3 regions of the Bacillus sp. CPT56D-587-MTF genome follow, and region 2 is predicted to be linked to each of the others. Evidence: riboswitches for the same ligand, from Rfam matches in the RefSeq annotation. Region 2 holds a riboswitch; each other region holds the start of a gene.

Region 1 (3,289 bases), 980 kb from region 2:
CCATTAGATAGCAATGTTTCAAACTGACTTTTATATACTCCTTGCTCAAATAATGCTTCAGCAACACTTTTCTTACTCGAATCTAGTCTGTCTGGATGAAAGTGTAAAGCAATCCTTGCGTGAGATTTTAAATTAGCGACAGCCTCTTCAAATATTTCATCTGTAATATTAGACATTTTAAGTATATGATTAATCGTTGCGTTAGCCTCACGTTTTTCGTTCTCTGCATATTTTGAAATATACTCCAAAGCAAATAATTGAGATCTTGATAATTCCATAATCAAACCTCTCCTTTAATTAAAATGACCTTAATGATTTCAATTAAAAGCTTATTCTTTCCTTCTTATGAAACGAACCTAATTTATTTAAAAACGTAATTTACTAAATCTTAATTATGCATACACGCATTTTTCATAGGCAAATGTACACATTCTACAGAAATTTGATACCCTAGCCATCGCTCAGCAATATGTTCAAATGATAAAACAGATCCCGTTGTAAAAAAACGATGCTTCGGATTCAGATTGTCAGACAAAATTCCTTTGTGCTGTAAAATGGTGCTTAACTCTATCGCCGTTTCTTCTGCAGAACTAATAATCGTTATATCTTCTCCTAGTTCCTTTTTTATATAGGACTCTAAAAGTGGATAATGCGTACATCCAAGAATTAACGTATCTATATCTTCTTTCGTTAATGGAAGTAAAGCTTGTTTCACTTGCTGCGTGACATATGCTGTATCTTCTAATTGATTTTCTACAACTGTGGCTAAAGTCGGGCAAGCATAGCTATGCACTTCCAAATATGTATCCAGCTCGTGTAATGCTTTTTCATACATATTAGATTTTATCGTACCTACAGTTCCAATTACCCCGATTTCCCCTTTCTTTGTTACTTTAATTGCCGCTCTTGCTCCTGGATGTATAACGCCAATAACTGGAATGGAAAGTGCTTCTTGCAGCTCAGTCAATGCAGCAGCTGCAGCAGTATTACATGCTACGACTAGCGCTTTTAATGGAAACTGTTTGAGGAACTCAACCATTTCAAATACGAAAGATTGCACCTCCTCTACACTTCTTGGTCCATACGGGCAACGCTTATTATCACCAATATAATAAATGCTTTCTTTAGGCAATTGTCTTATAATTTCGCTCGCAACTGTTAATCCCCCAACTCCCGAATCTAGCACACCTATTACTGAATGTTTATGACATACAGACATTTACTTCATCCCCTTTTCAATCATCTAGCGCTAATAATATGTATTATATTACGAAAATTCAAATATCACATAACAACCCCTCTTACTTTTAATCACAAACTCTTCTCTATAATCTGATTATTACTATATCCATTGACGTATAAAAATTCATTTGTTACTCTTAAAGACGTTAATTTAATATTTAAATCCTCATTCGTATCTCGGTGAGGTAGAGGTTGCAATCATTAAGAGTATCATTTCAGGAGATGTAGTGGCATTGATGACGGAATGAGAAAGGAATGGTTGCCGAAGTAAGTCGTGTCCACCATGCACGCTTGCTGGGTCTGCATTTAATAAGTGCAGAACTGTCACAAACGTTTCGTTTGTGGAGAGCTATCGAGAGGTATGTCGTGGGTTTCTTATAAGATAGAAAGCATGTAGCGGCAAATTACGTGCTTTTTTTGTTTTGTTTGGGACTTCTCTTCCTGACTCAGGAAGACATACATATCTCCTCGCTTGACTTGGTTATACTAACTTTGGAGGTATTTTCTATGCAACAAAAAAAATGGGGCTTTTGGGTACTAACAGCTTTCGTTGTCGGTAACATGGTTGGCGCTGGTATTTTCATGGTGCCAAGTACGTTGGCACAAACAGCAAGCCCACTCGGTGTCACTTTAGCTTGGTTAACTACAGGGTTTGGTGTTTTAATGCTAGCTCTTGTTTTCGGTAATTTAGCAATTCGTCGTCCTGATTTAACGACAGGGCCACAAAGTCATGCATATGCTTTATTCTCAACACCAAAAAAGAAAAAAATGGCTGGCTTCAGTATGGTATGGGGATATTGGGTTGCAAACTGGGCAAGTAACGTTGCCATCATTACATCATTTGCGGGATATTTATCACTCTTCTTCCCAATTATGAAAGATACGCGACTACTATTTTCAATCGGCTCGTTTAACGTAGAAGTCGGAAAACTAATTACATTTACGATTTGTTCCATCTTACTTTGGGGAACTCATATTATATTAACAAACGGTGTAAGCGGAGCTGGAAAACTAAACTTCTTAGCAACAACAACGAAAGTAACTGGATTCCTTTTATTCATCGTCGTTACGTTATTTGCATTCGAAGCTTCTAAATTTGGACAATGGTATACACCGATGATTGATAAATCAGGGGCATCACACGGTCTTCTTTCACAAGTGAATTTAGCTGCTCTTACAACACTTTGGGCGTTTATCGGAATTGAATCAGCTGTTCTTTTATCAAACCGTGCTGTTTCTCCCAAAACGGTAAAACGCGCAACAGTTGCGGGATTACTTATTACAGTTGCCATCTACTTAGGAATCACAATTTTAACAATGGGTGTACTTCACGTTGATAAATTACAAGCTTCTGAACGTCCATTAGCAGATGCACTAAACGCTGCAATGGGTCACGGCGGCGGGAAACTGATGGCATTACTTGCTCTTACTTCCCTGTTCGGTTCTATCTTAGGCTGGATTTTATTAAGCTCAGAAGTACCTTATCAAGCAGCAAAAGAAGGTTTCTTCCCTTCCTTCTTCACAAAAACAAATAAAAAAGGAAGTCCAATTTACTCATTACGATTAACAAACATTATGTCGCAAGTATTCCTATTCTCAACATTATCAGGAACCATTGCGGAAGCTTATACATTCGTTATTACCGTATCGACACTAGCCTACCTCATTCCATATCTCGTTTCACCAATCTTCCAGTTAAAACTAGTCGCAACTGGTGAAACATATAAAAATGAAATGCGGGCAAGAATTACAGATGGCATAGTCGCAGTTATCGCACTTTGCTACGCACTATGGGTTATTAAAACGGGCGCATCCGATATAAAAACGTTCCTTCTCGGAATTGGTTTATTCGTAATCGGATTTGCTTTCTATCCATTAATGAATCGTGATCAGAAAAAAAATAACGAAAAGAAAAACGGGCAAGTTGCATAACGCAATTTGCTCGTTTTTTCTTTTGTAAAACATATATAATAGAACAAAGAGGTGAAAAACATGTCAATCGAATCGCTATGGAGCTGTCGCTTCCAACAACATATTCAAAATATCA
Region 2 (3,289 bases):
TCATCTCGCTCAGCTATGTTTTGTATCGTAAATGGAATTTCCTCTCCTCGTTCCGAGAAAAACATTCGAAACTTCGATGTAATTTTCAATATAAATTTCACGAAAAAAGAGCCACCGTAAATTTCATCCATTTTTCCTTCCCCTGTAAAACTATTCTCTTCTGTAATCGCATAACGCTTCTGCAATTCAGGATGAAGATTTTTATAGGTATCCCCTAATAATCGTTCATACATATTAGCCATACACTTATCCCTTTCTCGCCCTCTTGCAATTTTTCGCGCTTGGTAAATCGAAACTATTTATATAACCGACAATTGATAACCCCATTAGAAGAACATTTAATGTAATCGGATTAAACGGCCCTGTAAAGCTTGCAATATTCGTAAATCCTGCTGCTAACGTTAAAACTAGTAATACAATAATATGCAGTATAAATAATTTTCGTTTTATTATTGGCAACAGCCATACGACGCCGAAAATTATTTCTAACATCCCAATTATTTTAAGTATACATATACTACTTTCATTTGAACCGATTAATACAGAAAGCATCTTTACTTCTTCTAAATGAGTAAACAGTAGTTTTGGCACTATCCCTTGATATATCCATACAAAAGCAAATAAAAAACATACGAGCCAATACGTCATTGTTCTTCTAATTAGTAACCTAGGATGAAGCCCCTTTTCTAACCATAATTTTAAAGCATCAAAACTCCAAGCAGTCGCCCAACCTAATAACGGCCGAAATATATAGCAATCTATTACATTCCCTACATGACCAAATCTTGTATCATAATCATATTGTGTCTCAAAATGGATGTATTCTTTATTTGGCGTATACTTCCAATAACCACGTCCTATTTGAATAAGAGATAATGTATTATCCGTCCAAAATTTTAAAGAAGAAATTCTTTCACCAGTTTCTTTTCTTATTTCACCTATTGATTCCCCTTCTCCAGCTATTTCAAGCCCAAATCCAATCTTTGTTTTATACAAAAACTTCTGTGGTTCTCCTTCTTTTTTCTCTAAATACGAAATTTCAGTAAAGCGAGCATCCCGCTCTGTATGTATAGCTGGTTCTTGCGTATATTCCCATAATTTTCCCATCGTCGTGTTCATTTTTGTCGCAACATAAATAGGCTGTTTCCTTTTCATTCTCCCCACCTCCTATGCACTATAAGTTTAATGTACATGCAATGAATTTATTTTGCTACATTTTTCACAAACTTCCTCAGAAAAAAGAAAGAATTTTTAAAATATATATAAAACACTTGATTCCCCGAAAAATTTAAATTATTATAAAACAAATGTTACCAACAACTTCATAAATCAAACACTCTCGCCTAAAACGTGAGATAGAGGTTGCGATACTTATGAGTATTCTAATGGAGACACAGAGATATCTATGAACTTAGATGAAAGGAAGTATTGCCGAAATTGATAAATTTCTCTGCATTTATCAATTGGGGCTGTTTTCGAATAGAAACAGAACTGTCATATGTACAGACGTGTACGTATGAAGAGCTATCTACAAAAAAGAGATATCATTTTTTATGATATTCCTTTTTTGGCGGTTTTTTTATTAGCTCCGTTTTCTGTTTCCCTTTTCCTGTAACAGCACCATCCTCACTTATTTGAGATGGTGTTTTTTGTTTGTCTTTCTGGTAACTACAGGAGTATTGGGATTGATATATTTCCTAATCTATTCTTAAAAATAGACGAAAGAAGGAATTTGTAATGGAAACAATTGTTCAAAAATTTGGTGGCACTTCTGTCGGAAGCGTCGAACGCATTCAACATGTAGCAAATTTAATTATTGAAGAATATGAACGAGGTCATAGCATTGTCTCTGTCGTTTCAGCAATGGGAAAAAGCACAGATGAACTTGTCGCACTCGCTAACGCTATCACAGAAAATCCAAGTAAACGTGAAATGGATATGCTTCTATCTACAGGAGAACAAGTAACTATTTCATTATTAACAATGGCACTGCAAGCAAAAGGCTATCATGCAATTTCATTAACAGGGTGGCAAGCAGGTATTACGACAGAATCTGTACATAGTAGTGCACGGATTACTGACATTCATACAGATCGTATTCAATCTTATCTTGCTGAAGGTACGATTGTTATTGTAGCTGGTTTCCAAGGAGTCAGTGAAGATTTTGAAATTACAACGCTTGGACGAGGCGGTTCTGATACAACTGCTGTCGCATTAGCTGCTGCACTAAACGCAAAAAAATGTGATATTTACACAGATGTGACCGGCGTATATACGACGGATCCACGAGTTGTAAAAGATGCTTACAAATTAGATGAAATTTCTTATGACGAAATGTTAGAACTTGCAAACCTCGGTGCTGGTGTATTACACCCGCGTGCTGTTGAGTTTGCTAAAAATCATAATGTCATTTTAGAAGTTCGCTCAAGTATGGAACAAGAAAACGGAACAATTGTAAAAGGAGAATGTAACATGGAACAACAATCAATCGTTAAAGGTATTGCATTTGAAGATAATATTACACGCATCACAGTGAAAGGATTAGAACAAGGTTCACTTTCAACTGTTTTCTCTACATTAGCAGCGGCACATATTAATGTAGATATCATCATTCAAAGTATTACAAATGAAGGAACTGTTCATCTCTCCTTCTCCATCCATTCTAATGATTTAAGAGAAACATTAGAAGTATTGGAACAAAATCAAGAGGCACTTCACTATGAAGCAGTAGAATATGAAAATCATTTAGCAAAAGTATCAATCGTAGGATCTGGCATGGTATCTAACCCAGGTGTCGCTGCAAATATGTTCACTACTTTAAAAGAAGAAGATATTCATATTAAAATGGTAAGTACATCAGAAATTAAAGTGTCTGTCGTTATTGACCGCCTTCATTTAGTAACAGGCGTTGAGGCGCTGCATCAATCATTTATGGCGAAAATTGAGCCTTTCGTGCAAATGAGCTAATTTGATATGTTTAGTAACGCTTATAAAAAAAACATATTAATCTACTTCCTTCCTATTAAATAAAAAGCTATTCGTTAACAAGATGCTATATGATATATTAAAAAACACCTTGTCACATTTTCCTATACTGTGACAAGGTGTTTTTGACTGAAAGGAATTTGTAACTACTTAGTAGTATAATTATGAGGATAATTAAATAATAAACTTTTATACATAAGGAGATAAGACTATGGCAAAAAACAAATTACTACGAATGGACAATGTCAGCATCGTTGTAGAATCCCTTGATAACGCAATCTCTTTCTTTGAGGAGATTGGCTTG
Region 3 (3,289 bases), 1.2 Mb from region 2:
TACATTTCCGTATTTTTATTTACTTTAGGGGTTTATATTTTATTACGATTCATCATTCAAAAACAAATTGTCACTTCAAATAAGCGTATGTCTGCAAAACAACTTGTGCCGCTTGGTTTATTCGCTGGATTCGTTGATTCAACTGGTGGCGGTGGTTGGGGGCCGATTACGACACCTGTTCTTCTAGCAAGAGGAAATGAAGCTAGAAAAGTTATTGGATCTGTAGATACGAGTGAATTTCCTGTTTCACTCGCTGCAACAATCGGCTTCTTCATCTCACTTGGCTGGGAACAAGTAAGCTGGGTTTGGGTATTTTCTCTCATGCTCGGTGGTATCGTAGCGGCACCAATCGCGGCATGGCTAGTTCGCATCGTTCCTTCTCATTTACTTGGCGTATTAGTTGGTGGTCTTATTATCTTTACAAACATTCGTACACTGCTTACTACATTTAAAGTGGATCCAACTATTATTTCACTTTCTTACGTTGCAGTTGGTCTTGTCGTTATTATTTCTATTTTCATTGCTGTTCGTAATCATTCCAATCGTCCTAATACGTCAACGGCTGAGTATCCGAATGATCAGAAGCAAATGCTACCATAACTATAAAAAATACCGCTCAATTTAGAGCGGTATTTTTTATTTTTCTATTTTCCAATTAATCATCATTTCTGTAGCATTTACTCTCTTCATATGTAACTTTTCTAAAACACGCATCGAACTATAATTATCTAGAAGTGTCTCTGCAATTATTGTTTCTACCTCACCTGTTTTGAAAGCCCAATCGATTAGTTCTTTTACAGCTTCTGTTGCATAGCCCTGATTCCAATATTTCTCAATGAATCCATAGCCAATTTCTACTGTTTGATCCTCGTTTGGTTTCCCTTTAAACCCAATATCACCTAAAACGCTATCGTCTTCTTTTCGAAGAACATACCACGCCCCCCATGGTAATAAAGTTGCATCTTTTTTTACATTCTTTACATGCCCTACAATATGCGGACCGCTATTATATCCTTGCTCGTTAGCGACTTGAATCCTCTCTTCTGTACACGGCACTATATAGAGCCTTTCTGTTTCTAATTTCATTTTGATTTCCCCTTTTTGCTTAAACGTTACCCTAATTATAACAAATAATATGACTTTATTATGAATGTCGAATTATATTTTTCTGAATTTTCTTTTAATTTAGAGGGTTTTTCAATATTTTTTGCGAAACATTTGTATAACAATTTTTTCTTTGCTTATTGCTACATAATAGTAGGTTCGGGTGGAGTTTTGCAAGCGTTTCCTATACAATAACCGATATTCTTTGACTTTTCCTAACAAAATATCTTGCAATATATTCAGAAAGTCATTACAATTGCCATATATTAAAAATCTTAGCAATATATAAATCCTCATCAATCCGATGAGGTAGAGGTTGCGACTTTTAATAGTAAAACGGACGAGACACAGAGAATGTCAGCTGACTCCGTTTGAAAGGAAAAGTTGCCGAAGTTTATATTTCTTCTCTGGAAATATGAGCTGGGGCTGTCTCCGAAAGGAACAGAACTGTCACGTTTACAAAATTACCGTGTAAACGTGGGGTGCTATCTTAACGGAAGGGTATGATGGGGTGGTTATTTGTGAAACGTTCCGCCAAATTCCTTTGGCGGTTTTTTGTATTTTTCTCCCCCGCTCCTTCCTAACCTACAAGAAAAGGAGTGTTGAACATGAATAGCGCAACAAATCAATCTACCTCTAAAACGCAAACTACACAAGGACAAGGTGAATTAAAACGCGGATTAAAATCTCGTCACCTTACGATGATTTCTCTCGGTGGTACAATTGGTACCGGACTATTTCTTGCCAGTGGTGGTGTCATCCATACAGCTGGACCTGGTGGCGCATTAATTGCATACGCCGCAATTGGAATTATGGTTTATTTTTTAATGACAAGCTTAGCTGAACTTGCAGCTTACATGCCTGTTACTGGATCTTTTAGTACGTATGCAACAAAATTTGTTGATCCATCACTTGGCTTTGCACTTGGATGGAACTATTGGTATAACTGGGCAATTACGATTGCTGCTGAACTTGCAGCCGTAACATTAATTATGAAATTTTGGTTCCCAGATACCCCTTCTCTTATTTGGAGCGGATTATGTTTAGCTATTATTTTCCTTTTAAACTACTTATCTGTTAAAGGGTTTGGTGAATCTGAATATTGGTTCGCACTTATTAAAGTAGTTACGATTATTATCTTTTTAATTGTTGGTTTCATGATGATTTTTGGAATTATGGGCGGTGAAACGGTTGGATTTAAAAACTTCACTGTTGCAGATGCACCATTTAACGGCGGTATCATGGCAATTATCGGTGTGTTTATGGCAGCTGGTTTCTCATTCCAAGGTACTGAACTATTAGGAGTAGCTGCTGGTGAAACTTCTGATCCAGAGCGTAATATTCCGAAAGCGATTCGTTCAATCTTTTGGCGTATTCTTTTATTCTATATCCTTGCAATTCTCGTTATCGGTTTATTAATTCCTTATACAACTGAAAGCCTTGCTGCAAGTGATGTTACAGTAAGTCCGTTTACACTTATTTTTGAAAAAGCGGGCGTTGCCTTTGCTGCTTCTGTTATGAACGCTGTTATTTTAACGGCAGTACTATCTGCTGGTAACTCTGGTATGTATGCATCAACTCGTATGCTTTGGGATTTAGCTCGCCAAGGAAAAGCACCAAAGTTTCTTGGTAAATTAGATAGCCGCGGTGTACCTGTTAACGCATTAATCGTAACATCAATTGTCGGTAGTATCGCTTTCATTGCTTCTTTATTCGGTGACGGTGTTGTATACATTTGGTTATTAAATGCATCAGGAATGTCTGGCTTTATCGCTTGGGTCGGCATTGCAATTAGTCATTACCGTTTCCGTAAAGCGTATATCGCACAAGGAAAAGATTTAAATGACTTACCATATAGAGCAAAATGGTTCCCATTTGGTCCAATCTTCGCATTTACACTTTGTATCATCGTAATTTTAGGACAAAACTACGGCGCATTTATGGGTGAATCAATCGATTGGAATGGCGTACTCGTTTCTTACATCGGTTTACCACTCTTCTTAGTACTATGGTTAGGATATAAATTTACGAAAAAAACAAAAGTGATTCCACTTGATAAATGTGAACTAAAATAAAGTGAAACGAGCAAACAAATTTGTTTGCTCGTTTTTTGTTGCAAACCTCTTTCCTTCCCTATTGCTCCTGTTTTTGCCATAATAGAAGAAATATAAATAAAAGGTTGGGA

Evidence for each region. Region 2 has a riboswitch for lysine ahead of AC3WVZ_RS07725 (aspartate kinase). Riboswitches for the same ligand answer to the same signal wherever they lie in the genome.
Region 1: it holds a riboswitch for lysine, as region 2 does, so the genes downstream of both, AC3WVZ_RS02585 (amino acid permease) here and AC3WVZ_RS07725 (aspartate kinase) in region 2, are expected to answer to the same signal.
Region 3: it holds a riboswitch for lysine, as region 2 does, so the genes downstream of both, AC3WVZ_RS13680 (amino acid permease) here and AC3WVZ_RS07725 (aspartate kinase) in region 2, are expected to answer to the same signal.

Annotation. Positions count from the first base shown of each region.
Region 1 covers NZ_JBYTEF010000001.1:492,788-496,076, reverse strand. Annotated here, with positions in the region: gene AC3WVZ_RS02595 (DUF3626 domain-containing protein) at 1-278, opposite strand, end outside; gene racE (glutamate racemase) at 389-1,219, opposite strand; lysine riboswitch at 1,421-1,602, shown strand; gene AC3WVZ_RS02585 (amino acid permease) at 1,750-3,174, shown strand; gene AC3WVZ_RS02580 (ABC transporter permease) at 3,235-3,289, shown strand, end outside.
Region 2 covers NZ_JBYTEF010000001.1:1,468,897-1,472,185, reverse strand. Annotated here, with positions in the region: gene AC3WVZ_RS07735 (DUF4166 domain-containing protein) at 1-242, opposite strand, end outside; gene AC3WVZ_RS07730 (DoxX-like family protein) at 247-1,155, opposite strand; lysine riboswitch at 1,349-1,535, shown strand; gene AC3WVZ_RS07725 (aspartate kinase) at 1,738-2,967, shown strand; gene AC3WVZ_RS07720 (VOC family protein) at 3,197-3,289, shown strand, end outside.
Region 3 covers NZ_JBYTEF010000001.1:2,665,406-2,668,694, forward strand. Annotated here, with positions in the region: gene AC3WVZ_RS13670 (sulfite exporter TauE/SafE family protein) at 1-600, shown strand, start outside; gene AC3WVZ_RS13675 (GNAT family N-acetyltransferase) at 637-1,086, opposite strand; lysine riboswitch at 1,407-1,600, shown strand; gene AC3WVZ_RS13680 (amino acid permease) at 1,713-3,179, shown strand.